4 regions of the Priestia aryabhattai genome follow, and region 2 is predicted to be linked to each of the others. Evidence: riboswitches for the same ligand, from Rfam matches in the RefSeq annotation. Region 2 holds a riboswitch; each other region holds the start of a gene.
What was found. A riboswitch is a leader RNA that binds a small molecule or an ion and turns the genes downstream of it on or off. The one in region 2 is predicted to bind S-adenosylmethionine.
Positions count from the first base shown of each region.

Region 1: linked by a shared signal. The riboswitch ahead of M3225_RS22500 (methionine ABC transporter ATP-binding protein) and the one ahead of M3225_RS15390 (hypothetical protein) in region 2 are both predicted to bind S-adenosylmethionine.
Region 3: linked by a shared signal. The riboswitch ahead of M3225_RS01025 (sulfite oxidase-like oxidoreductase) and the one ahead of M3225_RS15390 (hypothetical protein) in region 2 are both predicted to bind S-adenosylmethionine.
Region 4: linked by a shared signal. The riboswitch ahead of M3225_RS16435 (trans-sulfuration enzyme family protein) and the one ahead of M3225_RS15390 (hypothetical protein) in region 2 are both predicted to bind S-adenosylmethionine.

Region 1 covers NZ_JAMBOQ010000005.1:297,708-305,425, forward strand. Annotated here, with positions in the region: gene M3225_RS22465 (acetyl-CoA C-acetyltransferase) at 1-147, shown strand, start outside; gene M3225_RS22470 (acyl-CoA dehydrogenase family protein) at 171-1,955, shown strand; gene M3225_RS22475 (arsenate reductase family protein) at 2,071-2,427, shown strand; gene gcvH (glycine cleavage system protein GcvH) at 2,563-2,946, shown strand; gene M3225_RS22485 (YusG family protein) at 3,026-3,271, shown strand; gene M3225_RS22490 (toprim domain-containing protein) at 3,453-3,803, shown strand; gene M3225_RS22495 (thioredoxin family protein) at 3,818-4,117, shown strand; SAM riboswitch class I at 4,298-4,405, shown strand; gene M3225_RS22500 (methionine ABC transporter ATP-binding protein) at 4,537-5,562, shown strand; gene M3225_RS22505 (methionine ABC transporter permease) at 5,555-6,223, shown strand; gene M3225_RS22510 (MetQ/NlpA family ABC transporter substrate-binding protein) at 6,241-7,077, shown strand; gene M3225_RS22515 (carboxymuconolactone decarboxylase family protein) at 7,200-7,565, shown strand.
Region 2 covers NZ_JAMBOQ010000003.1:444,752-452,469, forward strand. Annotated here, with positions in the region: gene M3225_RS15355 (LapA family protein) at 1-259, opposite strand, end outside; gene M3225_RS15360 (YmaF family protein) at 530-868, opposite strand; gene M3225_RS15365 (DUF1259 domain-containing protein) at 1,130-1,537, shown strand; gene M3225_RS15370 (M48 family metallopeptidase) at 1,751-2,503, opposite strand; gene M3225_RS15375 (methyl-accepting chemotaxis protein) at 2,765-4,009, shown strand; gene M3225_RS15380 (GNAT family N-acetyltransferase) at 4,215-4,721, shown strand; gene M3225_RS15385 (amidohydrolase) at 4,769-5,923, shown strand; SAM riboswitch class I at 5,988-6,089, shown strand; gene M3225_RS15390 (hypothetical protein) at 6,158-6,400, shown strand; gene M3225_RS15395 (M20/M25/M40 family metallo-hydrolase) at 6,862-7,718, shown strand, end outside.
Region 3 covers NZ_JAMBOQ010000001.1:198,590-206,307, reverse strand. Annotated here, with positions in the region: gene M3225_RS01040 (GNAT family N-acetyltransferase) at 1-459, shown strand, start outside; gene M3225_RS01035 (YjgB family protein) at 487-1,065, opposite strand; gene M3225_RS01030 (hypothetical protein) at 1,498-1,866, shown strand; SAM riboswitch class I at 2,012-2,118, shown strand; gene M3225_RS01025 (sulfite oxidase-like oxidoreductase) at 2,195-2,857, shown strand; gene M3225_RS01020 (MogA/MoaB family molybdenum cofactor biosynthesis protein) at 2,891-3,403, opposite strand; gene moaC (cyclic pyranopterin monophosphate synthase MoaC) at 3,416-3,904, opposite strand; gene M3225_RS01010 (molybdopterin molybdotransferase MoeA) at 4,019-5,284, shown strand; gene M3225_RS01005 (WGxxGxxG family protein) at 5,722-5,973, shown strand; gene M3225_RS01000 (hypothetical protein) at 6,342-6,581, shown strand; gene M3225_RS00995 (MEDS domain-containing protein) at 7,592-7,718, shown strand, end outside.
Region 4 covers NZ_JAMBOQ010000003.1:652,642-660,359, reverse strand. Annotated here, with positions in the region: gene M3225_RS16460 (YhcN/YlaJ family sporulation lipoprotein) at 1-101, shown strand, start outside; gene putP (sodium/proline symporter PutP) at 393-1,874, shown strand; gene M3225_RS16450 (SIMPL domain-containing protein) at 1,975-2,634, shown strand; gene M3225_RS16445 (hypothetical protein) at 2,697-2,963, shown strand; gene M3225_RS16440 (trans-sulfuration enzyme family protein) at 3,001-4,182, opposite strand; gene M3225_RS16435 (trans-sulfuration enzyme family protein) at 4,166-5,311, opposite strand; SAM riboswitch class I at 5,383-5,500, opposite strand; gene M3225_RS16430 (hypothetical protein) at 5,667-6,329, opposite strand; gene M3225_RS16425 (spore coat protein) at 6,399-7,457, opposite strand; gene M3225_RS16420 (CotH kinase family protein) at 7,688-7,718, opposite strand, start outside.

The sequences.
Region 1 (7,718 bases), on a different contig from region 2:
TTAGGTCATCCATTAGGCTGTACTGGAGCTAAGCTGACTCTTAGCTTAATGCACGAAATGCAACGTCGAAATGAGCAGTTTGGTATTGTCACAATGTGTATTGGCGGAGGAATGGGAGCTGCTGGTGTATTTGAATTGTTAGCATAATCATTTCAAAGGGGGATATGAACATGTCAAATAAAACAAAACAAATGATTAAAGGTGGAAGCTTTTTAATTGAAGAAGGCGATGCAAGCCGCGTCTACACGCCGGAGGATTATACGTCTGAACAAAAGATGATTGCCAAGACGACAGATGAATTTGTAGAAAATGAAGTGCTTCCACAAGTGGAATATTTAGAAAAGCATGAGTTTGATCGTTCTGTAAAGTTATTAAAACAAGCTGGTGAATTAGGTTTACTTGGTGCAGATGTACCGGAAGAATATGGTGGGCTCGGTTTAGATAAGATTACGTCGGCTTTAATTGCTGAAAAAATGTCTCGAGCAGGCGGATTTTCCATCACTCATGGTGCTCACGTAGGAATTGGGTCATTGCCAATCGTCTTATTTGGAACAGAAGAACAAAAACAAGCGTATTTACCTGCTTTAGCGGTAGGGGAAAAAATAGCAGCTTATGCGTTAACTGAACCTGGTTCTGGTTCCGATGCCCTCGGTGCTCGAACAACAGCTCGCCTTAACGCAGAAGGCACACATTATGTGTTAAATGGAGAAAAGCAGTGGATTACGAATGCCGGATTTGCTGATGTGTTCGTGGTGTATGCGAAAATCGATGGCGATAAATTTTCTGCTTTTATCGTGGAGCGCGAATTCCCAGGCGTTTCGGTTGGACCGGAAGAGAAGAAAATGGGAATCAAGAGTTCATCAACAAGAACGTTGATCCTTGAAGATGCGCTTGTTCCAAAAGAGAACGTATTGGGTGAAATTGGAAAAGGTCATGTTATTGCGTTTAACATTTTAAATATTGGGCGCTATAAGCTTGGAGTTGGAGCAGTTGGAGCAGGGAAACGTGCGTTAGAAATTACGTCTCAATATGTTAACCAGCGTCAGCAGTTTAAAACGCCAATCGCTAAATTCTCATTAACACAAGAAAAGTTAGCAACAATGGCTTCTAAATTGTATGCAACTGAAAGCTCCGTCTATCGTACGGTAGGACTTTTTGAAGACCATATGGGCCAGCTTTCAGAAGAACAGCAAAAAGACGGAAAACAAATTGCGGCTTCCATTGCTGAATATGCCATTGAATGCTCATTAAATAAAGTGTTTGCAACGGAATCTCTTGACTACATCGTAGATGAAGGCGTCCAGCTTCACGGAGGCTATGGTTTTATGAGTGAGTATGAAATCGAGCGCCTGTATCGTGATTCCCGCATTAACCGTATTTTTGAAGGAACAAATGAAATTAATCGTCTCTTAGTACCAGGCACATATTTACGCAAAGCGCTAAAAGGAGAGCTTCCACTGCTTCAAAAAGCACAAATGCTGCAAGAAGAATTGATGATGCTTATGCCGCAGGAAGTAGGAAATGAGCTGTTAGATCAAGAAAAAATGCTTGTGCAAAATGGGAAGAAAATTGCGCTCTTGCTTTTAGGTCTAGCTGCACAGAAGTATGGCAAAGAATTAGAAAAAGAACAAGAAATTCTTGTTAATATTTCCGATATGATCAGTAACGTATATGCAATGGAATCCACTGTTTTACGTACTGAAAAAGCCATTTCCAAAACAGGAGCAGATCAAAACAGTTTAAAAGTAAAATATACGCAAGTATTTTGCCAAGAAGCATTTAATCGAATCGAAGCAGATGCAAAAGAAACGTTAATTGGCGTTGAACAAGGTGATACGCTTAGAGTCATGCTTTCGTCTCTTCGCAAGTTAACGCGCTATACACCAATCAATGTGATTAGCGTAAAGCGCGAGATTGCGAAAACGCTTCTAAAAGTAGAGAAATTTACAGTTTAAACAAAAAGGAGCTCGTTTCGCGAGCTCCTTTTTGTTTAAGAAGCCTCTATCTAGGTAAATGATAAAGGATGTGTTAAAATACGAAAAAAGCTTAAAATAAAGGGTGGTTGACGAAATGTCATTATTTTTTTATTCATATCCAAAGTGTGGTACGTGTCGAAAAGCAAAGAAGTGGCTGGATGATAACGGAGTAGCGTATGAGGAAATTCATATTGTAGAAAACCAGCCAACAAAAGAGCAGCTGCAATCTTATTATCAGAACAGCGGCTTAGAATTAAAAAAATTCTTTAATACAAGCGGTAAAAAATATCGCGAATTAGGGCTTAAAGATAAAGTAAGTAGTGCGAGTGAAGACGAACTTCTGTCTATTCTTGCGTCAGATGGCATGTTAATTAAGCGTCCGCTGCTAACAGATGGACAAAAAGTAACGCTTGGTTTCAAAGAAGAGCAGTTTGAGAACGTGTGGAAGTAAGTTTTCAAATAGAAAATTTTTACCTTTTACGTTACACTGTTAATAGGAAGTTATTTTAGGTTGTAGAAAGTGTTCTCCACGTTGAAGGCGCTTTTTATATAAACAAATTACGATACATATTTTGGAGGGATTAAGATGAGTACACCAAAAGATTTGCGTTATTCTGAAGAGCATGAATGGGTAAAAACAGAAGGAGACGTTGTCCGCGTAGGTATTACACATTTCGCTCAAGCTGAGCTTGGAGACATCGTATTCGTGGAACTGCCAGAAGTAGGAGCAACAGTAGAAGCTGACGAGCCGTTTGGTAGCGTTGAATCAGTAAAAACAGTTTCTGAACTTTACGCACCAATTAGCGGCGAAGTTGTAGCAGTAAACGACAACTTAAGCGATAGCCCTGAACTTGTTAATGAATCTCCATACGAAGAAGCATGGATGATTACAATCAAACCATCTGATGCTTCTCAAGTAGACAAGCTAATGACAGCAGAACAATACGAAGAAATGACAAACGAAGGATAATATTCCTCCATAAATTGTCTTTATGAAAAGTTTTTGACTGGACACTCTATTAGTAAACAAGCTAAAGGAGTGTCTTTTTATGTTTGAACGACAAAAAATGGACGTTACAGATCGCGTTACAGCTAAATTTCATGACGGCGGTATGAAATTATATGTTGATAAGCAGCCAATTGGTGAAGTTAGTTACGGAACAAGCGGCAATGAATACCGTTTTGAAGAAGGATATTCGCAAGAAAATAATAAGTTCTATCAATATGCAGACGTACAAAAGCAAGGTGAAGCGCAAAAATATACAGACTGCGACGAAGAAGCAGGATGGTGCTAAACAGTGGCAACTGCCGCTGTTTTTCTTGTTTTATGGAAACAATATGGCCTAAGCTGCTTTTTAAAACAGTTCTTTCTTGCAAATTTCTTTTAAAAAACAGGTGAACTGTGATACATTAACGAATATTGTATAGCATAAAGAAATGATGTTACTATACAACTGATGATTATGGGTGATGAAAATGGGGCTAATTGAAATTGAAAAAGTAATTATTGTCGAAGGAAAATCAGATAAAAAACGTATTCAAGATATCATTCGAGAACCAATCGAAATTATCTGTACAAACGGTACGATTAGTTTATCAAAGCTGGATGAAATTATTGACTGTACGTTTAACAAAGAGGTATACATACTCGTTGACTCTGATGATTCAGGGAATAAGCTGAGAAAACAATTTAAACGAGAGCTTCCGGAAGCAGAGCATCTATATATTGATAAAATGTACCGAGAAGTTGCTGCCGCCCCTAGACATCACATAGCAACAGTATTACTGAGTGCCAATATCGATGTTAATGCAGAATTTTTAACATAAAAGGAATGAGCAACATGCAAGAATGGAGCGAAAAACAGCTTGATGATCAGTTAAAAGAAGGAGAAAGAGCGTTTATCTTTTTCCATACGCCTTTTTGCGGAACATGTCAGCTGGCAAAAAAAATGTTAACCGTAGCAGAAGTTATGCTTCCAGATATAACCATAGGAATGAGCAATTTAAATTATATGCCTTCAAAAGCAGAAGTATTTTCAATTGAAAGTGTACCCTGCTTGATTGAAGTGAAAAATGGCTCAATGGTAAAAAAACTCTATGCGTTTCATTCCATTGAGCACGTGCTTGAAGAGCTTCGGTAATCAAACGTTTGTTTAAAATGAAGAAATTGAAAGAGGGCGAACCGTTGGGGCTGTTGAAATCTTGGGATATTATCCCAAAGACAAAATCTGTTGACAGCCTATCTGACACATGCTAAAATCACACTCATGAATGTTCATAAATGAATGAATATTTCCCAAAAACAAAATAATTGTTGCGAACTCTTATCAAGAGAGGTGGAGGGACTGAGCCCTGTGAAACCCGGCAACCGTCAGACTAACTGAAATGGTGCCAATTCCTGCAAAGCTATGCGCTTTGAAAGATGAGAGAAAGGATTAAATATCGAGCCTTTCTGTCATGCGCAGAGAGGCTTTTTTAATGGGGAAAATTGTTTTACGGCTTTTTCATTCTATAGGGCAACCTAATATAATTAAGTTTTTACTAAAGAAGGTGAAGAAATATGATTACATTAACAGACGTTACAAAAATTTATCAGGCCAAAAGCGGTCAAGTAACAGCTGTTGATAATGTGAATCTAACCGTTAACCAAGGTGAAATTTACGGAATTATTGGTTATAGCGGAGCGGGGAAAAGCTCTTTAATTCGCTTGCTAAACGGATTAGAAACACCAACAACAGGAACGGTCGAAGTAGCAGGTAATGATATTGGAAAAATTAAAGGCGGAAAACTCAGAAAAGCTAGACAAGAAATCAGTATGGTATTTCAGCACTTTAATATCTTGTGGTCGCGTACGGTACGAGAAAATATTGCCTTTCCGTTAGAAATAGCAGGGATTTCAAAAGAGAAAAGACTGAAACGAGTAGATGAGCTCATCAAGCTAGTTGGACTTGAGGGTCGTGAAAATGCTTATCCATCACAGCTTAGCGGTGGACAAAAACAGCGTGTTGGTATTGCTCGAGCGCTAGCGAATAATCCAAAAGTATTGCTGTGTGATGAAGCAACATCAGCGCTTGATCCACAAACGACAGATTCCATTTTAGATCTGTTAGTAGATATTAATGAGAAGCTAGGGTTAACAATTGTATTGATTACACATGAAATGCACGTCATTCGTAAAATTTGTCATCGAGTAGCTGTTATGGAAAATGGCGCAGTGGTAGAAGAAGGACAAGTGCTAGAAGTATTCAGAAAACCTAAGCAGCCGATTACAAAACGATTTGTTCAACAGATTTCTGAACCAGAAGAAACGTTTGAAACGATTGAACAAGTACAAGAGTTATATCCAAGCGGTCAAATTATTCAGCTGACATTTGTTGGCGGAAAAGCAGAGCAACCGCTAATTACAGCGATTTTAAAACAGTTTGACGTAACGATTAATATTTTGCAAGGAAAGATTTCTCATACACAAACAGGTTCATATGGAACGTTGTTTGTTCATTTAGACGGGGAATTAACAGAAGTTGAAAAAGTCATTGCATACATTAATGAGCAGCAGGTAGAAGTGGAGGTAATGACAAATGCTTGAGAAACTATTTCCAAACGTTATTTTAGATGATTTTATTCAAGCGACAAATGAAACACTATATATGACGGCTATTTCAGTTGTAGCAACATTTGTTCTAGGTATTTTATTGGGCTTGCTTTTATTTTTAACGTCCAAAGGACAGCTTTGGCAAAACAAACCTTTATATGCCATTGTGTCAGCAGTGGTAAATATCTTTCGTTCCATTCCATTCATTATTTTAATTGTTTTACTGATTCCATTTACCAAAGCGTTGGTAGGAAGTATTTTAGGTGCTAATGCAGCGTTACCTGCTTTAATTGTTGGAGCAGCACCATTTTATGCGCGTCTTGTAGAAATTGGTCTGCGCGAAATTGATAAAGGTGTTATTGAAGCTGCTAAATCAATGGGAGCAACAACAAGCACCATTATCTTTAAAGTGCTGCTACCTGAATCGCTGCCAGCTTTAATTTCTGGTTTGACGGTAACAACTATTGCATTAGTTGGCTATACGGCAATGGCGGGTGTGATTGGAGCTGGAGGTCTTGGGAACCTTGCATATTTAGAAGGATTCCAGCGCAGTCATAATGACGTAACGCTAGCTGCTACGATCTTAATTTTGATTATTGTATTTATTATCCAACTTATCGGAGATGCGATTACTGCAAAAATTGATAAAAGATAAAGGGAGGATTATTTATTATGAAAAAATGGCTTTCGGCTTTAGCATTAACATCCGCATTAGTAGTAGGATTAGCTGCGTGTGGATCTAACAATGGATCAAAAGATGAAAAGAAAATTGTCGTGGGTGCATCTAATACGCCTCATGCTGAAATTTTAGAACAAGCAAAACCAATTTTGGAAAAACAAGGAATTGACTTAGAAATTAAAAAGTTCCAAGATTACATCTTACCAAACACAGCTCTTGCAAACAATGAAATTGATGCAAACTACTTCCAGCACGTTCCTTATATGAATTCAGTGCTAAAAGATCACAAGGGTGAAAAAGGTTATGATTTCGTAAGTGCCGGTGCCATTCACATCGAACCAATCGGTATCTACTCTAAAAAATACAAAAGCTTAAAAGACCTTCCGAAAAACGGCACGGTTATTATGCGTGATGCAGTAGCAGAGCAAGGGCGTATTTTATCAATCTTTGAAAAAGCCGGCGTGATTAAATTAAAGCCAGGCGTGAAGAAAATCGATGCCCAAATTAAAGATATCGTAGAAAACCCTAAAAATTTAAAGTTTAAAGCCGATGTTGAAGGCGGATTGTTACCTCAAATGTACAAAAACAATGAAGGTGACGCTGTTGTTATCAATGCCAACTATGCTATCGATGCGGGTTTAGATCCAGTAAAAGATCCAATCGCAGTGGAAAGCAAAGAAAATAACCCATATGCAAACATCATTACGGTTCACAAAGGTGACGAAAACAAAGATACAGTGAAAGCTTTAGTGAAAGTTCTTCACTCTAAAGAAATTCAAGACTACATTAAAGAAAAATACAAAGGCGGAGTCCTGCCTGTAAATAAATAATAGAAGAAAAGCGCTTGCCCACTGTGGGTAAGTGCTTTTTTTGTATGCGGGAAAACGAATAACTCTTATTTTTCTCACGTATACTAACCGTGAAAACTTTACTGATGATGGGAGCTGACGTTATGCAGCAAGAAGCACGTCATTCAACTGAGCAAGCACTTCATGATTATAAAATGGGTGTTGGGAAATTTAGCGAAAAATTGCCGGAAGTAACAAAAACGTTTAATGCGTTTACTGAAGCATGTTTTGGAGAAGGTTCTCTTTCTAAAAAAGAAAAGCAGTTAATTGCGCTAGGAATCAGCGTAGTAGCTCAAGACGAGTACTGTATGATCTATCATACAAAAGGCTGCATTGATCAAGGTGCAACTGAGCAAGAAATTTTAGAAGCATGCGGAGTGTCAGCAGCATTTGGCGGAGGCGCAGCGATGAGTCAGTCCGTTACGCTTGTCCAAGAGTGCATTTCTGAACTGACTAGCCACACGCACTAAGTAAATAAAGCGGGTGAAAAAAGCTTGTCTTAGAAGGCTCCACAGGGTCTTTTAAGGCAACTTTTTTATGATTGGATTTAGTCTTAAAAAACGTACATAATGGTTTAAAACCTTTTGGGTCAAAAGGTTGCTATAAATTTTCATTTGTTATAA
Region 2 (7,718 bases):
GCTTGATTTCTTCTTCTAGTTCAGCAATTCGCTTGTTTTTCTGTTTCACTTGTCCTCTTAATTGAACAATTTTTACAAAGCTCAATGAAGCAGCAACAACTCCTCCAAACACAGCCGTAGTTAAGATGATTAAAATAAGAGGCCATTTCTGTGAACCAAATACATAGTTAAATTGTACAGGGTCGTTGTTAATTACAGCTAAAACAGCAATGATAAGAGCAAATATAAGTCCTAAAATAAAAAAGCTCTGTCCTTTCATAAGCTGCACTTCCTTTCTTTACATGGTCATTACAACTTTTATAGCGTAACCACTTATCTTGAGTGTTTGCTATCTTGCTTATAGGTATACGTATCCACATTTAAACAAAATCAAACATTTTCTTGATTATATATCTTTCATTTAAATCATATATGTACAAAGAGACCTTTATCTATTAAAGGTCTCACTTTTATTAAAGGAGTTATATAAACGCAAGATAAGAATTAGTGTAAAGCTGAGATTTTGGCTTAATTCTCATAAATCACTTCATTATCTATCGCCCGGAGCAGGGTGGTCTACACCTTTAACATGATGACGATGCTGGTTGTCTTCACTGGTATAAAAGTCATAATGGTGAACGTGCATACCGTTTCCAACGGGAATAGCTGGGCCGGAGTAGGCTTTGTAATGATGGGTATGTCCGTCTTCAAAAACAACATAGCCTTCTGTGTAGTGAATGTGACTTCCATCCTCGCTTGGAATTGGAGGAGAAGTTACATCGAGGCACTGGTGGACATGGCCTGAGGCAACAGAAGTGTAATCTACGGAACCATGATTATGATGAGGAACAAACCCTGAAATAAAATCGTCTTTTCCTATCTTTTTCATTCTACTTCCCCCTATAAATTTAATTAAAATAAACTGTTTAAGTAAATTCTAAAGTCTTTAAATAGGCATTTGAATTTCACTTTTTAGTTAAATTCAAAAATACATGCTATTGATATGAACAAATAAAAATAAATATGCCTTTTTATGATTCATATTTATAAAATGGGCAGTTTTCCTGTGTAATTTGCCGTTTCTAATTGATAAATTTTACATATATTTATTAAGGAAGGACAAGTTATTATACGAAAGGAAGTCAGCATAATGAGTTGGGAAAATAAAAAGAGTCTATGTCAGGAGTTTGCGAGAATTCTAGGTGGACAAGGCAGTTTAGATGAAAATGGTGTTTGTTTGGTACAAAAGTTTCGTACGATTCGTTTTAAAATTTTGGGGCGTCCAACACGCTCTCCGTTAGTTACTCCTCAATTTTTTACTTTTGAAGATTTAGATAGCAGAGGAAGAGCGCTAAATCTAGGTGAAACCGTGCTTCTGCAAGAAGAGGTAAATCCATTATTAACTGAGCTTAGAAAAAGAGATATTAAGGTTACTGCCGTTCATAATCATTGGTTATTTGAAGAGCCTAGAGCAATGTATATGCATTTTGAATCTGTAGAACCACCGTTAGATTTTGCACGAAAAGTAAGAGAAGCGTTTAAAGTATTAAAGGGGTAAACATCAGATTTTTATAGAATAAGCTTAGTCTCATTATTGCTAATAAAATTAAGGTTAATAAAACTTTAAACATGTATATTATATATTGGTTTATAAGATGTATTTGAATGAACCTATCAGGTTAACTAATTCTTTGAACAGTGAGATTATTTGCGTACTCCTATCAAAATAAAAAAAGCACGCGTTCGCCGCGTGCTTTTTTTATGTATAAACTTAAAATGCGTTTAAGTTGTTATCGCTTAACCACTGTTTGCGTTCAGCTGCATCTTCGAATAACTCATCTGCATTCGTAAATTGAGAAGCAATGACATATTCAATTGTTGCAAGAGGAGCTGTTAGCAAACGCCAGTTTAATACGATAGTCTTATCTTGAGTCGTAGCATATTCTTCACCTAACTCGTTCCACTTAACAGATTCAGGAGCATTGTCTGCTGCTTTTTTAACAGATTTTAAAGCTTCTTGGAATTTTTCACCTGCACGGCCTTGGTACCATTCTGTTAATAGTTGTCCAATACCTTCATTTGTTTGCTGCTCGTTCCAGCTTTCAGGTACTGTAGCAATGAATTTTGCACGGAATGTCATTTCAGCCTTTGTTACATCTCCACGAACGATGTTTAAGCGATATTGACGTCCTAGGTAAGGGAATTTGTCTCCTTCTTCAAAAGAACCAGTTTTAGCTGCAGAAGCTGCTGCTTTAGGAGCTTCTTTTTTAGCTGTTTCTTTTTTTACTGCTTCTTTCTTTGGAGCAGCTGGCTTTTCCTCAGATGGTTGTGAACCGTTTAGTTGTTTTAAAATCCATGTTGCTTTGCGTGCGATGATTGAACGCACATTGTTTTCATTAAGACCTCTCGGGACAATAACTTTTACCCCTTCTTTGTCACAAATTTGCACCGTGATATCGGTTCTATTTGGAACGACTTCAATTTTGTAGTCAATTGTTTGATTGCCTGTTTGATACGTATACATAAAATTTTTCGTACTCCTTTCTACAAATCTTCATTTTATAAGCAAAGGTAGAGTTTGGTCAAATGAAAGAATAATCAGACAGTTATCAACTGCTGTTGCAGCGCCTTGCGGAATGATATATATTCTAATATTTAGTGAAAAAGCGCTAATAATAATTGTTTCAATTCTTCTTTAGTTTTTACAAAAAAATATAAAAATATGCCGATACTACTAATATAGATTAGACATTCTATGTCTTTAGATTGTATAGGGGATGAAAAAATGAAAAAAGTTTTTCAAAGTTTACGCATGAAAATGCTATGTATGATTGCAGCCACGATGGCCATAACATCTACTGTAATTGAAGTAACAAATTATTATCTTATTGTGAAACAAGAGCAAGCAGCTTCGATTACGCTAGTGATTACATTTCTGTTTGTTTCTCTTACAACTACCGTGTTCTATTTTATCATACGTCGCTACATAATTGCGGTTGAAAATTTGTCAAAAACAATGAAAGGGATTTCAAACGGCGATTTATCTGTAGATGTTGTTCCTTTGAAGGGGAAAAATGAGATTAGTACACTCATATCTTCATTTAATGAAATGACGACTCACATGAGAATGCTGCGTCAGAAAATAAGTAAAACAAAGCGCACGGTCAGTCATTCTTCAGAGCAATTGCTTGTAAGCATGGAGGAAACAAAAACAGCTGTAACAGAAGTTACGATGTCTATTCAAGAAATTGCTGCGGGTTCTGATAAGCAGTTGTTAAGTGTTGTTGAAACCGAGCAAGCTATGGTAGATATGGCCAAGCTGCTTCAGAAAATGATTGATCATTCTTCAAGGGTACAACAATCGATGAACAGAGCCTCTGAACATGCTTCCACTGGAAATGTTTCGGTGAAAGAGGTGACGAATCAAATGAATAAAATCTATGAATCAGTTAAAGTATCCACCAGTAGAGTAAAGGGGCTCGAAGATCGTTCTGCAGAGATTGGCCGAATTATTGACACTATTACAAGAATTGCTGAACAAACAAATCTTCTTGCACTTAATGCTGCTATTGAAGCTGCAAGAGCTGGAGAACATGGAAAAGGTTTTGCTGTAGTAGCAGGGGAAGTACGTAAGCTGGCAGAGGAATCTAAAACGTCCGCTATACAAATCAGTCATCTGTTAAAAGAAATTGAAGCACAGGCAAAGCAGGCTTATCGAAATATGGAAGTCAATACGGAAGAAGTCACGATTGGTATTTCCACTGTGGAAGATGTAACTGAACAGTTTTCCACAATTATGGAAGATGTCTTTACCGCTCAAGAACAAATGAACAAAATGACAAAGGTAACAGGAGAGATTGATGGGTATTCGTTCAAGGTAATGGAATCTGTCATGGCCCTTTCAGAGGTGGCCAAACAAGCAGCTGCTTATGCTGAAGAAGCAGCTGCGGCTTCACAAGAGGAGTTAGCATCTATAGAAGAACTTGTGTTGTTGGCAGCTAACTTAAAAGCTACAGTGAGTGAGTCATGAAGTCTATCTTGATATGTACGTAATACGCACAGAAAACTGCGCGTATTTGTTTTATTTATACCTTTTATAGAAAACAATAAATAGAATTGACACATTATAAAAGCAGTTGTATAGTGAGTACGCAAGGCGGCAGTCTGTCTTTTTTAATTCTTAGTAAACTTATAAGTTAAATAAAATATTAAGCACTACATAAGGAGACGAAGAGATGAAAAATGAATTCCGTTTGGCAACAAATGATGACGCAGCTAACTTATTGAACTTAACTATACAAGCGTATAAGCCTATTAGAGAGCTAGGTATCCCTTTTTTAGCAGCTACTGCTGATCTTGCCCTCGTTAAGAAAAATATTTCTCAAAACCTTTGCTATGTATATGAAGAAGATAAAAAAATTGCTGCTACTGTGTCTGTACGAATGCCTTGGGGAGAACATCCAGGTCCGTTTGATGTTCCGCATCTTTGGTGGTTTGCAGTGGAACCATCGTTTGCGAGGAAAGGAGTCGGATCTAAGCTGCTGCGTCTAGTAGAGCAAGAAGTAATAAAAAATATGTTTAAATCACCGGGTGTGTCTTTAGGCACAGCAAAAGAACATCCTTGGTTAGTTGAGATGTATGAACGAAAAGGATATGTTCAAGCTAAAGAAAAGCACCTTGCAGAAGGTTATACGACCGTATTTCTTTATAAAAAATTCAATGAGGTACACTCTTTATCGTAAAAAATAGAGGATTGTGCCAAATTAAGAAATGTGAAAGAGTGATAAATATGACAGATCAATTACTACTAAACACGCTAATAGATATACGCCGTGAGCTGCACCGATTTCCAGAGCTTTCAATGAAAGAATATAAAACAACTAAACGTATTAAAAAGTGGTTAAAGCACTATGATATTTCTATAGTAAATGCATTCCAATTAAACGTAGGAGTAGTAGCAGAAATTGTGGGAGAAAAGCCGGGACCTACTATCGCTATTCGAGCTGATATTGATGCGCTGCCAATTGAAGAAAAAACCAATCTGCCGTTTGCATCTGAAGTCACCGGTGTTATGCACGCATGCGGCCATGATTTTCATACGGCTTCTATAATCGGAGCAGCTATTCTTCTTAAACAGCGTCAACAGGAGCTTTGTGGCACGGTTCGATTTATCTTTCAGCCGGCTGAAGAAACGGCTTCTGGAGCAAAAATGCTAGTTGAAAAAGGTGTGCTCGAAGGAGTAGAAGCGATATTTGGGGTGCATAACAAACCGGATCTTCCTGTAGGAACCATTGGTATCAAATCGGGACCTTTAATGGCAAGTGTTGATCGTTTTGAAATTGACGTCAAAGGAGTAGGAGGTCATGCAGGTATCCCTGAAAAAACAATAGACCCAATTGCTGCTGCTGGTCAAATCGTTACTAGTTTACAAACCATTGTCAGCCGTAATCTCAGCCCATTTCAAAATGTTGTTGTCAGCATAACTCAAATCCATGGAGGGAGCTCGTGGAACGTCATTCCTGACAAAGTAACGCTTGAAGGAACCGTGCGTACATTTCAAGAAGAAGCGAGAGCAAAAATACCGGCTCTTATGAAACGAACCGCTGAAGGGATTGGAGCAGCTTTTGGAGCTTCAGTAAACGTCAAATGGTACCCATACCTTCCTGTAGTAAACAATGATGATACGCTGGAAAAGCTTGCTATTAAAGCAGCAGAGAATCTTAACTATCAAGTTGTGGAAGCTGAACAATCGCCTGGAGGAGAAGATTTTGCCGTATATCAGCAGCATGTACCAGGATTTTTTGTATGGATGGGTACGGCTGGAGAATATGAATGGCACCATCCTTCTTTTTCATTAAAGGAAGAGGCATTACTTGTAGCAGCTTCTTATTTTGCAAATGTAAGTCTTCATTTTTTGAATTCATTCCATTACACAAAAAATTAAAATATTTTCATTTTTCTATTTACGCGGATAGAATTGTTTGATAAAATAAATTTTAAATTAAAAAAAGTTATCACGAGTGGACGAGAGATCTGGCTCTTTGACTCCACAGCAACCTACGAATGTAAGGTGCTCCTACCAGCAAAGCATGTGCTTTGGGTGATAAAACGGGTGAAAAACTCATTTTGCATCAAAGCAAAATGAGTTTTTTTTATTTTTCTAAAAGGAGAGGATTTTATGAGTCATACAGCAGTTGCAGCACATACAGGGGAGAAAGCATTAAAGGAAGCAGTGAAATTATTAGGAAAGCATTATCAAGTAGCTTATCGTGAATTAGAAACATTTTACGAAATTGTGGTCGAAAACCAAGTTCGTACATATGCTGTAGGCATAGATATTAAGGATGTACAAAAAGCAAATGAACTAGAAATTTATTCATCATGCTGTTCCAAGCTTGAGCGAGTAGGCTGTCTTTTATAGAAGTCTACTCGCGCCTCTATTTGTTAAGTGTTTTTGAATGGAAAGCATAGTTTTTGACAAGCAAAGAATTCCATGGGTATAATCTATATTCACTGAATTTAGCTGTTAAAAATAAATTGTCGAAATTTTTACACAAATTAAAGGTTACATTCAAAATGAATTGTGGTATGTTATAAAACAAGAATATTTTATGAAAGGAGTATTGAAATGGAAATGTCTCTTGAACACGGAAACGATGCAGGAAGCGAACAGCTTATTGATCGTATCCTAGACTTTTTAGAAGATGACGAAAAGTAAAAAAAAGAGTGTGCGGTGCTAGTCGCGCACTCTTTTTTTATCATGCGCGTAAAGGCAGTGTCATACTATGATACATAGGGATAGAATGAAAGGGTCTCTGTCAAAGGGATTGACGAATCGTTTTGTTTGATAGAAAATTTAGAAAAAGGAAAGAGATGAAGGGTATGTCGAACAAAACATCTTTGTATCAAACAAAAGAACAGTTAAAAAAGCTTGTAAGCGAATTAGTTTCTATACCTAGCGTGACAGGAACTATGGCAGAAGCGGAAATGGCTGAATCGATAGCGTCGTACTTATTAAAACTGCCTTACTTTCAAAAAAACGAGCACGTCGAGCTTCATTCGACAGGAGACGGGCGATCGATTGTCACGGCTTTTGTCGAAGGGAAAAATACGAATAAAACAGTTGTATTAGTCAGTCATTACGATGTAGTGGATGTACAAGATTATGGACAGTGGAAAAAGGACGCTTTTCACGCTGATACATTAACGAGTATTTTTTATAAACATATGGAACAAGTTCCGGCGCACGTGCAAAAAGATATGCTAAAAGGAGACTGGCTTTTTGGGCGAGGAACGATGGACATGAAAGCAGGCATTGCACTACATATCAGTATGATTGAAAGAGCATGCAACGGGGAGTTTGAAGGAAACATCCTGCTGCTATCGGTGCCGGATGAGGAAGTAAATTCACTCGGAATGAGAAAAGCAGTGCCTGTTCTTTTAGAACTTGCGCGCAAACATCAGCTGGATTTTTCTCTCATGCTAAATGCAGAACCAGTGTTTAGCCGCTATCCTGGAGATCAAACGAACTATGTGTACTCAGGATCTATTGGGAAGATCATGCCAAGCTTTTTGTGTTATGGAAAAGAAACTCATGTAGGGGAACCGCTAGCTGGTTTGAATGCTAATTTACTAGCTTCTTATTTAACGAAAGAAATAGAATTAAACCTTCGTTTTTGCGAAACAATAAGAGATGAAACCAGTCCACCTCCTACGGTATTGATGCAAAAAGATTTAAA
Region 3 (7,718 bases), on a different contig from region 2:
CTAGACAAAGTGAAAAAAACAGCAGACACTGACGGAGTTCTAGTAAAAGCAAGGTTGGAGCACCTTTCGCTAGTAATGGAGTGGATTTGGAGGTTTATGGATATTATTGGAGAGCCTGTATCAAAAGAGCAAGCTGCCAAAACAGGAGAAACTTTTATTGAAGCAGGACAGTTATTTCTATGGGAAGTGAGCGGAAAGTACCTATCCATAGCCAATGCCGCGCGTCCAACAGCGCATAACATCACGATTAACTTTGTGTATACGCCTCGGGAAGAACGTAAAAAAGGCTATGCATCAAGCTGTGTGTCTATGCTTTCTCAGCTCATGCTAGACAGCGTTTTTCAAACAACAAGCTTATACACAGACATTACAAACCCTACGTCTAATAAGATTTACATGGATATTGGCTATGAACACGTAGCTGATTCAGCACTAGTTTTATTTCATGAAAAAAAGTAGCAGACTGTCTGCTACTTTTTCTATTACTTAAGGTTTTGCAACTAAGTTTACGTGATTTAACGTTTTTGCATCATCAAAAATAAATTCAAGATCATAGGCGCCGGCATGATACGTGTACTTCGTTTGAGTAGTACCATCACCTTTTACTTTACTTGTAAAGTTCGGCTGACCTAATTCTTTCTTTAAGTTAGCTTGCGTAATGGATCCTAAATTTGTTTGGCGCTCTACATTTGTACCAAAATAGCGGATTTCGTTAATTACGTTATTTTGGTCATATCCAAATGCATATCCAGGGTGGCCCATTTCCGCATGATAGTAGTCAAAGTTGTTTGATGAACCTTCAGGCGGAGGACCGAACTGATCTCGAACATCTTGACGCAGGCTTTTACCAATTTTTAAGTCTGCTGTTAAGCGTGGCACTTCTCCTTGCACCGCCGCATTATAAATTTCATTAATGTTTTTTACAGCTGTTTGACTGCTTGTTTCTTGGGATGTAGCTGCATGTGCTGGTGTATCAAACTGAGCAACAGGAGCAAATCCAAACGCAGCAATTCCTGTAATGGTTGCAGTAGCTGCTAATTTTGATAATCGTTGTTTCATTTTCATAATCTTTTCCTCCTATATATATCGATTTAGCAACTCCGACCTACCTAAAGAGCAGGTAGGTAGCAGACGCTTAGGTAAACCCTTGGGGGAATAGTCAAGGAGTCTTAGTTGAGTTGGTAACTGATATATATATACTTTAACACGCCTTTTAGAATGTAAACGTCAGGCGAAGTAAAAAGTAAAAAACGATTCATTTATCATAGGTGAAAAGATTGGTTTATATTCCTTTATTATGTAAAAAACGTAATATAGGGAGGATTCTAATTTTTTATAAAAAAGTAAATGAAAAATGTAAGTATGATACAATAACTCAAGTATTTGTTAAAAATATAAAATATATTGTAGCTGTGTATCTAGGACTTGGTGTAAAAACAAGTTTGGGGCAAGCTGTTGTATTAAATAGAAGAAAAAGAATGTAAAGGAGAGAAAGAAGTGTCAAAACGATTTGTACTAACTATCGCCGCTGGAGCATCCATAATAGTCTCCGGCGCGCTGCTGCTATTAAATTGGGAGAAGGTGTTTGGAGACTACCGTCCTATTCAAACAGCGAAAGCCGTAGATAAATTAGAAGTGGGAAGTCAAGATTTAGCAAAGACTACGGATCGAGATGATGCCCTTCACTATATGGTGAAAAAAGGTCATTTAGATGGATATATTAAGCTGATGAATGAAAAAGGCTATGTGCTAAAAGAAAAAGATATTGATCATAATCGACTTGTTTTTAACAATGTACAAGAGAATCAGCAAAGCTACTATAAGCGCTTTGCTAGGAAGTATACCATGATTGAAGGAAAAGAATAAAAGCCTTGACTTGTGTTTTGATAGAAAAAAACCTTATAATCCTATCTGCTTTTAAAGTTTTTTATGTGAAAAAGAAAAATAATATTGACAATTATGACAAAAAGCTTAATACTGACTTTATTGCATAAAACAAATACAATTCGTTTCCTTATCAAGAGAGGTGGAGGGACTGGCCCTGTGAAACCCGGCAACCGCTGTTTATGACAGAATGGTGCCAAATCCTTAAGAGCGTATTGCTCTTAGAGATAAGGAAGAAGCTGAAACGAAGCTCTTCCTTATCTGTTTAAGGAAGGGCTTTTTATGTAGAAAAAACAACGAGGTGATACATTTGAACAAAGCAGACCGTATTAAACGAATGAAAACACCGGAAATCGATCCAAAGTATGAAGGACGAGTGCCTCCGGGGCAAGTAGTGACGGAGCGCTTTCCCATTTTACATGAAGGCGACGTGCCGGAGTATAACTTAGAGGAGTGGACGCTTCGAGTATTCGGATTAGTAAACAAGGAAGTGACCCTTTCATATCAAGATATATTGGACATGCCGCAAACGACGGTAAAATGTGATATTCACTGCGTGACGAGATGGACAAGGTTTGATAATGAATTTACGGGCGTGTTGTTTACAGATTTTTTAAAAGCAATTGGCGTGGAGTTAAAAAGTAAATACATCATGCTGCACGGAGACAATGATTATACGTCAAACATTGAGGTGAAAGATTTACTCAGAGACGATATTCTTCTAGCTCATTCCTTTAACGGAGAGCCGCTTACGGCTAAGCATGGGTATCCGTTAAGATTGATTGTTCCGCATTTGTACTTTTGGAAAAGTGTTAAATGGCTTCGAGGCTTTGAAGCTATTGATGAAAACCATCCTGGCTTTTGGGAGCAAAACGGCTTTCATCTTAGAGGAGATCCGTTTAAAGAAGAGCGTTTTTCTGGAGAAGATTTAGGCATTCCAGAAGATGAGTGGGTACATAAAGACTATGATTAATGAAAATGCCTATGCGTGTGCATAGGCATTTTGTTAACGCTGGCGGTTTAATTCCCACACAACGTGACGAAGTTCGGGCAAAATCAGTTTGGTCATGGCTAGACGAACAGCACCGCTTGATCCCGGTGTAGAAAAAACGGCTTTTTCGTTAATCGTTCCGGCAATTGCTCGGCTCATAATTGCTGCGCTGCCAATGTCTTCAGTGTAGCTCAGCATGCGAAACAGTTCGCCAAATCCAACGATTTCTTTATGAATCAGCGCTTGAACGGCTTCAATCGTGACGTCTCGTTTTGTGATGCCCGTCCCGCCGTTTGTGAGGACAACGTCAATGCTGTCATCACTGCATCCGGCAAGTATGGCTTGTTGAATCGACGTTTGGTCGTCTTTTACAATTTCGTATGAAGCTACTTGCATGTCATGTTCTTTTAGAAGTTCAATCATCAGCGTGCCGCTTTTATCAGTTTCTGTTGTGCGTGTATCTGATACCGTAATGACTTTACAGCGAACGGGCTGAGTTGCTTTGGATTTATGTTCGTGTACGCTCATTTCGTCCCTCCTTTAAGCTTCCGTGCGCTTATAGTCACCGTTTTTGCCGCCTGATTTTTCAAGTAAATACGTTTCGCCGATAATCATCCCTTTATCAATGGCTTTGCACATATCATAGACAGTTAATGCACAGGCAGAAGCGGCGGTTAAAGCTTCCATTTCAACGCCCGTTGAGCCTTCTGTTTTAACAGTTGCTTCTATTAATAAACGGTATTGATCATTGCTTGTGTCCCAGTCAAATGAAAGGTTAACGCCTTTTAATAAAAGAGGGTGACACATCGGAATAATGTCAGACGTGCGCTTTGCAGCCATGATTCCCGCTACTTGTGCGACAGCAAGGACGTCGCCTTTTCCGATTTTATGTTCTACAATGGCTTCGTGAATTTCTTTGTTAACAAGTATGCTTGAACGAGCTGTTGCAACGCGGCGAGTGATAGATTTTTCGCTAATATCGACCATATTGGCACGGCCTTGATCATTAAAATGTGTAAAAGAAGACATCGGTATTTTCATCCTTTTTCAGTAAATTTTGTTGTATGATAGAAATAGTGAGATATGCTATGATTTTACACCATAGCGCAAAAAGTGAACAGACATAAAGGAAGTGAAGAATCTATGTTAGAAAGCAGAACACCTATTTCAATTCCTGAAGCAATTGAAAAAGTTATGACATATAAAAGAAAAGGCAGCATCGAACGCGTATCGATCACCGAAAGCTACGGGCGCTATTTAGGAGAAGATATTATTGCTGATCAAAACGTGCCTCATTTTAATAAATCGCTTTATGACGGCTTTGCGGTTCGAGCACAAGACTGCATAGAAGTATCAAGTGAACATCCTGTGGAGTTCGAAGTGGTAGGTGAAATTGGTGCCGGTTCTGTCTATGAAGAAGAAGTAAAGCCGTTTCAAGCGGTGCGCATTATGACAGGAGCTCAAGTGCCTGCTTCGTGTGATGCGGTTGTGATGCTTGAAGTAACAACGTCGTATAAAAAAGAAGGCAAGACGTATATGGCGTTAAGCCGGCCGGCTTCAAAGTGGGCACACATTGCGTTAAAAGGAGAAGAAACGAAAAAAGGAGACGTGCTGGTTTCAAAAGGAACGCGCATCAATCCGGGCGTCACAGCTTTTTTAGCTACGTTTGGCTATGCGGATGTAGCTGTGGTCAAACAACCGGTTGTTGGGGTGTTAACAACGGGAAGCGAACTGCTTGATGTAAATGAACCGTTAGAACCAGGGAAGATCCGCAATAGTAACTCTTATATGGCACTCGCGCAAATCGTAAGAAGCGGCGGGGTTCCAAAATATTTAGGCAAACTTGAAGATGACTTTGACCGCTGCTATGAAGCGGTAGAAAAAGCGCTTGAAGAAGTGGATATTTTACTGACAACCGGCGGCGTATCCGTTGGGGACTATGATTATTTACCTGCTATTTATGAAAAGCTTGGCGCGAATGTGCTGTTTAACAAAATTGCGATGCGACCGGGAAGCGTCACAACAGTCGCAGAACGAAATGGACAGCTGCTGTTTGGGTTATCAGGAAACCCATCTGCTTGCTATGTTGGGTTTGAACTGTTTGTTCGTCCGATTGTTCGCAGCTTTTTACATTCACCTCTGCCTCATTTACATAAAACAAAAGCGGTATTAAACGGCCGTTTCAAAGAGCCTAATGCATTTACGCGAATGGTGCGAGGAGAGATTTCAGACGAAGGAGGAAAGCTTGCCGTGACGCCGGTTGGCATGGACAAGTCAGGCGCTATTTCGTCTCTAGCTGCTGCGAATGCCTTGATTGTTCTTCCAGGAGGAGAGCATGGGTATGATGAAGGAATAGAAGTAAACGTGCTGCATCTTGAAAAAGAAGGCACGAGCTCGCTTTGGGTATAAAATAGCTATTTTTTATGCAAGAGTTCTAGTCTGAATAGTAATCAAAATGCTGGTAGGTCAACAATGTATACAGTTGTGTATAAATGAGAAAATGAGTAGGCGAACGAGTCCTTGTGTATTAAGGGCTCGCTTTTATGATGTGTTCCGGAAAGAGTGATTATGTTAACTATAAATCATATACAGTCCAAAAATAGAAAAAACTACCTTAGAGTTAGGGAGAAGGTAGTTTTTTCTATGACGTAATTAGGTTTCATGAGTGATGCTTCATTGCATCTTGGGTAGTTTGCTTAATAGATAAGAAATATATTCATACTAATTTTAAAGGCTTCTTTATTTTGGGTATTAGTGAGTAGTTTTAAAAGATATATCTACTTAACGAATAGTAACTAATAACCTTGGGAACTTTATCTATTAACGAAAGGAAAGGAGGGGAAAGTATGCAGAAAAAATGGTCTGTTTTATTATGTACGTTGGCTTTAGCTATGATGACTTTCATCTTACCTGTTAATGCTGAAAATAATAACGTAGATAGAACAAATTATAATGATGACGTAAATACTCGAAATGTCACTACAGCAACTGATGTGGATGATGACAATGATTCACCTTGGGAATTGCTTGGATTATTAGGACTAGCTGGTCTTTTTGGTCTTAAAAGAAGAGATGATCGTGAAGAGAAAGTTCGTTAATATCTATTTTGTATGAGTAGAGATTATCGACTCAACATTCAAAGGCAAGGGAATGCAAATTATAAAAAAAAACTCCTGATACTTGTTCAGGAGTTTTTTCTCTAAGAAGGTTTTAAATTGTGGTATAGAAATTTAAGGAATTCTTTAATAGTTGGTTCTAGTCCTTTTATTTTATTCTTTTATATTAAATATAGTAGTAACAATTCACCGATTAATAACGCTATTGTTGCATTGTATTCTGTTTCAAATGGAACTGAACAAATTATAGACATCACAAAAACAAATGCAGCCGGCTTGTATTAATTTGGAGATATAATCTCTGGAACCTATAGGGTGAAAGCAACAGTACAAGTAGAGGGGTGAAATAAGTGGCAATTAGAGATATCTATTTATTAAAAGAGACCCCTATTTTTGAACTTTCGCCAGGGGAGGAAGTAAATGTTAACCTAACATTGGAGAAAGGTACTCTAGATGAGAAGCTTATCATCTTAATACTTGTTCTCATTCTTAATATTAAATGTGAATATCAGTGTATTAAAAAGTATTATAGACTTAAAATATTTCGACCAGAAAATTTATGTTTTCCTAGAGAAACAAAAAAGTTTTGAGAAACAAAAAAAAGATGAGAAAAAAGTTATCTTATCTATAAAGAAACATGTCTTGTGTGAAAAATCTGTTACTCAGTATTGTAGTTGATAAGATGCTAGTAACAGTTTTTTTTATGTGAAGTAATTATGAATAGTTTTACAAATATCTATAACATTAACAGAATTATATAAATCCTATTTTGTCGAAGTATAATGGATACTTGCTACCTATAACACGCTTTATGTTAACTTCGTTTGTATAAATTATATTTAATAAATGGTAAAATTTATAAATTTTATGTGATTATCTTTTTAAATAATGATAACTTTTTCATTGTAGTAAATATTGATGCCTGACTTGTTAGAACAGGATTATCAAGTTGATTCGAAGCCAATCTTTGAACGATATTATGGTGAAGATGATGAGATTGATTATTGTGATATTTGTGTACCTATAACATTAAAAGAATAATAATAGCTTTTTATCTGAAGATCCTGAAAATCCAACTTCCTTAGATTTTCAGGATCTTTTTTCTACCGCTAGCATGTTTTATGGTAACTAGTTTTGCATAGGCTATAAAAATTAAAAACAGAAAAGATTCACCTTATGATTGATGAATCTTTGGTGTACGAGTATAGTGTTTAAAAGTGTAATCTACTTGTTCTTATATTTATAGCTTAGTATGTTTTACAGAATGAACTGATAAGTGAACTTAATTCTGTAATCATTTCTTGTTGGGGTTTTAATCTTATTTGAGAACGGGTATAGTATTCTTTGGTAATCATATAATTAGCTTGGTGGTCCAACTAGTGTACCGGACGAGCCGCCAGAGCAACTTTCTCAAACGTTATCTCGTTTGCAATATAGATACACTATTCTAAAAAACAGCCTTACACCCCAAAACAAAAGGGAAAACCTATAGTTTTGACAGACAAGAATTCAAAGCGTAGAATTGTTCTAACGGATAGACAATTTACTATTTTAAGCGTCTTAAAATTTAGGTTGATTTTATATAAGGGAGCGTACACACTTGAAAAATCAGTTTGCTCAATTAATACAGAATAATGAAAGCGTTCATATTTACTATAATATTGACGATATGAGAAGTTACTTAGACAATCTTGTGTCTTATATTGTTTCGGGGATTGAACACGAGA
Region 4 (7,718 bases), 210 kb from region 2:
TGAACGGATATGTAGACAAGCTTCAAACCGGCAAACCCGTTTCTGGACTGTTTGACGAGTTTTCGGAAGTTGTTCGACGCGTGTTTCCAAATTCACGCTAATATACATGAATGTCAAAAGAGCATTTTATAAAATGCTCTTTTTATTTTACTTACTGCATAAAATATTGCATAAAAAACCCGCTATTAATTTCTGAATATTTTTATTTTACTTTATTTTGAAAACGATTTCATTTCTTTTGTATAAAGGTTTAGGGGATTTTAGACTTAGAAAATTTACGATTTTGTGGGTTGATAGTATAAGAAAAGTTTGTTAGTTTTAAAAACCATAAGATGTTTTCATGAGATGTATTACTTATCTCATGCATAAAAAATGCATAAAGGGGAGATTTTGTGGATATTGGAGTTTATATTTCACTCGGTATTTATTTTGTGGGAATGCTCGGAATAGGATGGTATGCCTATACAAAAACCACTGAAGATGTAGCTGGCTATATGTTAGGAGGACGCGGACTAGGCCCAGCCGTTACCGCCCTTTCAGCTGGTGCTTCCGATATGAGTGGATGGATGTTAATGGGGCTTCCTGGATCCATGTATGTAACGGGCCTTTCTAGCGTATGGCTAGCGGTGGGATTGTCTATAGGTGCTTATTTAAATTATTTAATCCTCGCTCCGCGTCTTCGCACTTATACGGAAGTAGCGAACGACTCCATTACAATTCCAGACTTTTTTGAAAATCGATTTGGCGACCATGCCAAAATTCTTCGAACGGTATCAGCGATCGTTATCTTTATCTTCTTCACTCTTTACACTTCAGCTGGTATGGTATCAGGCGGACGCTTATTTGAATCAGCATTTGATTTACATTATCAGATTGGCTTGTTTGTAACAGCATCTGTTGTTATTGCCTACACTCTTTTCGGTGGATTTTTAGCCGTTAGTTTAACAGATTTTGTTCAAGGTGTTATTATGTTTCTTGCTTTAGTTTTAGTACCCATTGTGGCTTTCACCGATGTTGGAGGCGTCAACACAACAATGGATATTGTCCAGGAAGTTAATCCAACATACCTTGACATCTTTAAGGGTACAACGGTTTTAGGTATTATATCTTTCTTAGCCTGGGGACTTGGCTATTTTGGACAGCCTCATATTATCGTTCGCTTTATGGCTATCTCTTCTGTTAAGGAATTAAAACCCGCACGCCGTATTGGAATGAGCTGGATGATTATTTCTATTATTGGTGCGTTGCTGACAGGACTTGTTGGAATTGCATATGTAGAAAAAACGGGTATGAAGCTAGCAGATCCTGAAACTATTTTTATTAAATTTGCAGATATACTTTTTAACCCTTTAATTACCGGGTTTTTATATGCTGCTTTATTAGCTGCGATTATGAGTACCATTTCTTCTCAGCTACTTGTAACAGCAAGCTCTGTTACAGAAGACTTTTACAAAACATTTTTTCGTCGTCAAGCCTCTGACAAAGAGCTTGTGACTGTGGGGAGAACTGCGGTTTTAGGCGTTGCAATTATCGCTATTGTGCTGTCTTTGAGACCTAGTGATACCATTTTAGGATTGGTCGGCTATGCTTGGGCTGGATTTGGTTCTGCTTTTGGTCCTGCTATTCTGCTGAGTCTGTATTGGAAGCGTATGACACGATGGGGAGCACTTGCAGGTATGATTGTAGGCGCTGTCACTGTATTGATTTGGGTGAACGTACCAACTTTAAAAGATGCTCTTTATGAAATGATTCCTGGGTTCTTTTTAAGTCTGTTAGCTGTCATCGTCGTAAGTTTAATAACAAAGAAACCGTCAAACGATGTTCAAAATCAATTTATTGAAATGAAAGAAATTTTAATGCAAGAATCGAAATAAACAAAAAGGTACACAAGTTTTTACTTGTGTATCTTTTTTGTTTTTAATCTCCATTTCTTATCATATACATACTAAAGATCAGTGAAGGAGGTTTTTTTGTATGCAACATTCTTATTTCCCTTATGAACCTACACAGCAACTGCGCGTAGATACACAAAATAGAGAAATTAAAGTAATTGGTGAAGGAACAGCTGCAGCAATTCCAAATGAAATTTCCATGACGATTGGAACGCGCACGGAGAACCGAGATGTTCAAGAAGCCTTAAAAGAAAATTCAGCTGTTTCAAATACTCTGCTGCAAGAGATGAAAAACCTTGGAATCAATGACCAGCAAATTGAGACGGCTTCCTTTACCATAAATCCTAAATATGATTACAGTGATGGAAAATCGACTCTTACAGGATACGAAGTACAGCACTTGTTTAGAGTAAGAGTACAAGATGTAAAACAAGCTGGCGATGTCTATAACGCTACTTTTTCAAGCGGAGCCAATGTAGCGCAAGACCTTCAATTTCACGTTACGAATGATGATAAATATGAACAAGAAGCGATAAGTAAAGCTTTATTAAATGCCAAAGAAAAGGCCTTTACCATTGCTAATACGCTACAGCTTCCGATTAACCAAATCCCTATTTTAATCGAAGAAGGCCCCGTCTATCAGTCATCTGGCTCCTCGCCTAAGTTATTAGCAGCCTCTCCCCCTATTCAAGCTCAGTCCTTGACTGTATCTGCTTCTGTAAAAGTTACGTACACGTATTAATACTTGTGGTAAACTATAAGTTACTATAATGAAGAAACTAATCTAAAGGAGCTCTTTGCACAATGACTTCTGAACATTTACTAGCAGCTTATCAAACCCTATGGTTGAACCGTTCGTTCGCTTCCAAACAATCCATGACAAGTGAAGATCAGCTTCACGAAGCCATTCTGAAAGATTTAAAGGATGAAATGACTCATCCGCGCGTCCGACAAACACCGCATATAAAATATCATCTTGGCATAAAAAGAATTCTAAACAGCAGCCTTTCCTCTGATGAAAAAGTTGCGCTTACGTCACTATACACAAACCTTTTAGATAGCTGTATATAACTACAAAAAAGGACCTCCTTGATGGAAGTCCTTTTCTTTATTTAATTAAGGCTTTCTCTTCTAAGTTTTGAAAAACAGCGTTAAAGTCTTGCTTCAAATCCTCGAATTCCTCTAATCCTACGGAAAGGCGAAGAAGGGAATCAGTAATTCCTTTTTCATCACGTACTTCTTTTGGGATACTTGCATGAGACATTGTTGCAGGATGCGTTAAGATTGATTCAACTGCACCTAGACTAACGCCAATTGAAGCCAATTTGACTCCTTGTAAAATATGTCGTGCTACTTTTTCATCCTGTACTTGGAAAGAAATCATAGCTCCATATCCATTTGCTTGTTCTGAAATCAGTTTGTGATCCGGATGACTTTTTAAGCCTGGGTAGTATACACGGCTTACTAAAGATTGTTCTTCAAGCCACTTCGCAAACTGCAGTGCTGTTTTTAACTGCTGATCTAAACGAACTTTTAGTGTCTTGATTCCTCTAAGAAGCAAAAAACAATCTTGTGGTCCTAGAATAGCACCAAAAGCATTTTGTACAAACTTTACTTCTTCTGCTAGCTTTTCATCGCTTACCACAACTAAACCACCAATGACGTCACTGTGGCCGCTGATATATTTTGTAGCACTGTGAATCACAATATTTACACCAAGGTCAATCGGCTGCTGTAGATAAGGTGTTAAAAACGTGTTATCCACAATTGTAAGGATATTGCGCTCCTTCGCCAAACTTGCTACTGCTTTAATATCCGTTACGTGTAAAAATGGATTTGAAGGGCTTTCGATATAAATAGCCTTCGTATCTTTTGTGATAGCTTCTTCTACTTTCTCAACCTTCGTTGTATCAACAAAGGTTGTTTTAATACCAAACTTTGAAAATAACCGTGTTAATACACGATATGTCCCGCCGTACGTATCATGTGAAACTAAAATTTCATCCCCTGATTCAAAAATAGATAACACCGATGAGATGGCAGCCATACCTGATGAAAAAGCAAACCCAGCGTATCCATTTTCTAGCTGAGCAATGGTGTTTTCTAAAGCCTCACGAGTTGGGTTTCCTGAACGAGAATAGTCATAGCGGCCGTTGTTCGTCTCATCTTCTTGGTTAAATGTGGACACCTGATAAATAGGTACGTTAACCGCTCCAAAATGACCGTCAATTCCTGTATTTGCATGAATTAAGTTCGTACCAAATCTATGTTTATTATTGTTGGTATGCATCAAATGCCTCCTTCAAATCTTTAATTAAATCATCTGCGTGCTCAATTCCAACTGATAATCGCAGTAAACAGTTTGTTACTCCGACACGATTTCGAATTTCCTCGGGAATATCAGCGTGTGTTTGACGAGCTGGGAATGTCATCAAACTTTCCACACCTCCTAAGCTTTCTGCAAACGTAATAACTTTGACATTTTCCAAAAGCGTGGACACGATGTCAGGGCGTGAGACAGCAAAAGAAATCATGCCTCCAAATCCAGTCGCTTGTTTCTTCATGATTTCATAACCTGGATGTGTTTCAAGACCAGGGTAATACACTTTTTCTACGAGATCATGGGTAGTAAGCCAATTTGCAATTTTCAGTGCGTTTTCGTTATGTTTTTCCATACGAAGCGCTAGCGTCTTAACACCGCGCAATAACAACCAGCTATCTTGTGGACCTAAGATTGCCCCAGCTGCATTTTGATAAAAACGAATTTTCTCTCCTAAGCTACTACATCGAGCCACTACAAGACCAGCAACTACATCATTATGACCACCAATGTATTTGCTCGCACTATGTATCACAATATCTGCTCCAAGCTCTAAAGGACGCTGATAGTAAGGTGACATGAATGTATTGTCAACAATAGTAAGCAAATCATGCTGTTTAGCTAATGCAATAGCTTCTGGCAAATCAGTCACGTGCATCATTGGATTTGTAGGTGTTTCAATAAATAAAGCTTTCGTATTGGGACGAAGCGCATCTTTTACTTGATCGAGATGGGCTGTGTTGACGTACGAAACAGTAATTCCTTGCTCTGAAAAGATTTCATTTAGTACTCGGTACGTTCCTCCGTATAAGTCCTCTGATACAATTAAATGATCTCCGTTTTTAAATAGCGCTAAAACTGCCATTACACCCGCCATTCCTGAAGCGAATGCTACTCCTACTTCTCCTTTTTCTAAAGCTGCAATTGCTTCTTCCAATGCTGTACGAGTAGGGTTTGCCGTACGTGCATAGTCAAATCCTGTACTTTGCCCTAAAGCAGGATGAGCAAATGTTGATGCTTGGTAAATGGGTGTTGTAATAGAACCTGTTGAAGGGTCACGGCCTACTCCTGAACGAACTAATAAAGTTTCAATTTTCATCTATTTCTCTCCTTAACTCAAAATAAAAAACACTCTTCACAGATGGAAGAGTGTTCGTTTATACACGATTTCTCTCATCTGTTAGAACAATACTGATGTTCCACAGGAATTAGCACCGTTCAAATGAATGTCTCATTTGATGGTTGCCGGGCATCGCAGGGCCAGTCCCTCCGCCACTCTTGATAAGAGTTCTATATAATTGTTGTTGGTTAACGTTTGTTGTTAATAACTTTAATAAAGATTTTCTTTATTGTCAACATAATTTTCTAAAAAATTTAAATTATCTCATTTGTTTATTCGATGCACTTGTCCTGATAAGCGCATAAAAAAAGAGACGACAGCGAGGTCTCTTTTTCTAAGGCAAGTGCACAGATTTTACATGAGCTAACTTCCAATACATACTTTCTCCATTTGCCGTAATTAATTCAACAATATTATTAGAAACTTCTTTAAGTACGCCAATTTTTTCTGATTGATCTCCTAAGTCTAATACAACCAATTGATTTTCATATTTTTTAAGCTGCTCTTCAAAGTTTCTGACAAAAGGTGCAGAGGCAGGCCTTACTGGGAGCTCTTTGTCACTTAAAGAATAAGGGGTTAACTCGTTACTGTAAGGGGTAAGCCATTTTAAATGATGCAGAGAAACAAATACATTTTTATACACTGGAGAATAAAACACAAGATAATCATTCAGCACGCTTGTAATATAACCATGCAATGACTTTCCTCCTGTTACATAAATTTCAATAAATTTTCCTTTTGCCTGCTGTAAAATATTACGATAGGAAATCCGCTGACTTTCTTCTATTAAGTTCTCTTCTATTTCACGTAAAACCGTATAGTCTTCTTCTGATACTTCTCGCAAACGATGCATGTGTAAAAGAGGAATATACAAATAATCATGTCCATTATACAAAACCATAATATCTAATCCAAGATCAATAAGTCTGCCAACAAACGTCGTTTTACCTGAAATATCCAATTCCACAATTTTATTGATATAATGATTCATACTCATACTCATTCTCCTCCTTTTTCCTATATGATAGAAAAGGTGCTTTATAAGCACCTTTTATGTTCCATTTCATCATGCTTTCCAACGATAATTTTTCGTTTTAATAACTTTCTCGCCTGGTACTGAAGAGCGTGAACCTGTACGGCGTCCTCGAGAGCGATCGTCTGTGCGACCTCCTCCTGTACGGCGTCCTCCTGTACGTCCTCCCGTGCGGCTTCCTGTACGTTCTTCTTTAGACTTTGCAGATTCAGTCTCTCCATTTTCTTCTGTTTGCTCGTTATTTTGATTGTTGTCGTTTTGCTTAAAAGCTCCTTTTGCTCCTACACAAATGGTTTTAACGTGTCTTGGCTGTAAGCGTAATACTTGATTATTCTGAACAAGTGTAAATGTACCGTTTCGACTTTGTACTAACACGCCCTCTACGGCTTCAGGTCCTCCACCGTTGATAGATACCCATTTATGAGAAAGGTGTGCAAACAGATCGTTAAAATTCTTAGATTTCATATATTCTGGTTCTTGGCTCAAGAAGAGTTCATTTGCAGATTGATTATTTTGATTCCCATTGTTATTTTGATTCCCATCATTATTTTGATATTCACTTACACTCTTAACGTGTTCAGTGTTAATATAGATAACACCGTCATCCTCTGTGAGTAATACTATATAAGCAGATTCAAATGAACCTAAGACATCAAGAAGCTGACCTGCTTTTTTCTCAGGTCCACCTTGGTTAACCTGCACATATTTAGTTTTCATCAATGATAAAGTTCCAGCAAAAGTTTTTCCTCGATATAATTCTAATTCTGTGCTAATTCCTGTAAATGTTTGCGCCGAATTTGACATAGTATCTTCAGTAATGCTTTTTACATGAGCTAAGTGATAATATACAAGGGTATATTCTTGTTGATTATTATTTTGGTTGTTTTGGTTGTTTTGGTTGTTTTGATTGTTTTGATTGTTATTTTCACCATTATTGTTATTATTGTTATTATTGCTTTCTACCGCTAAGATTAAATAATCTGATTGCACGTCAACCAAATAACCTGTTTTAGATTCAGGTCCTCCACGATAAACGGTCACCACTCTTCCTTTTAGGGGTTTAAAGTGAGAAGAATAGCCTTTATCAGGCATTTGTACATTTCGGCTGCGCTTTTGGCTTGATTTTTGGCTTGATTTTTGACGTGGATTTTGATTTTGCCCTTGTTCTTGGTCATAGTAATAGTTACTCATTGTTTTTCCTCCTTATTAGTTATCCTTATTGGTCATTCATACTGTATATATACGTATCATGTACAGCTATTGATTTCCTTCATTTGCCTATTATTAACAAAATCCACTGTTGCCTATAAATCTATCCATATTTAAAGAGTCAAAAGGTTATTTTTAATATAC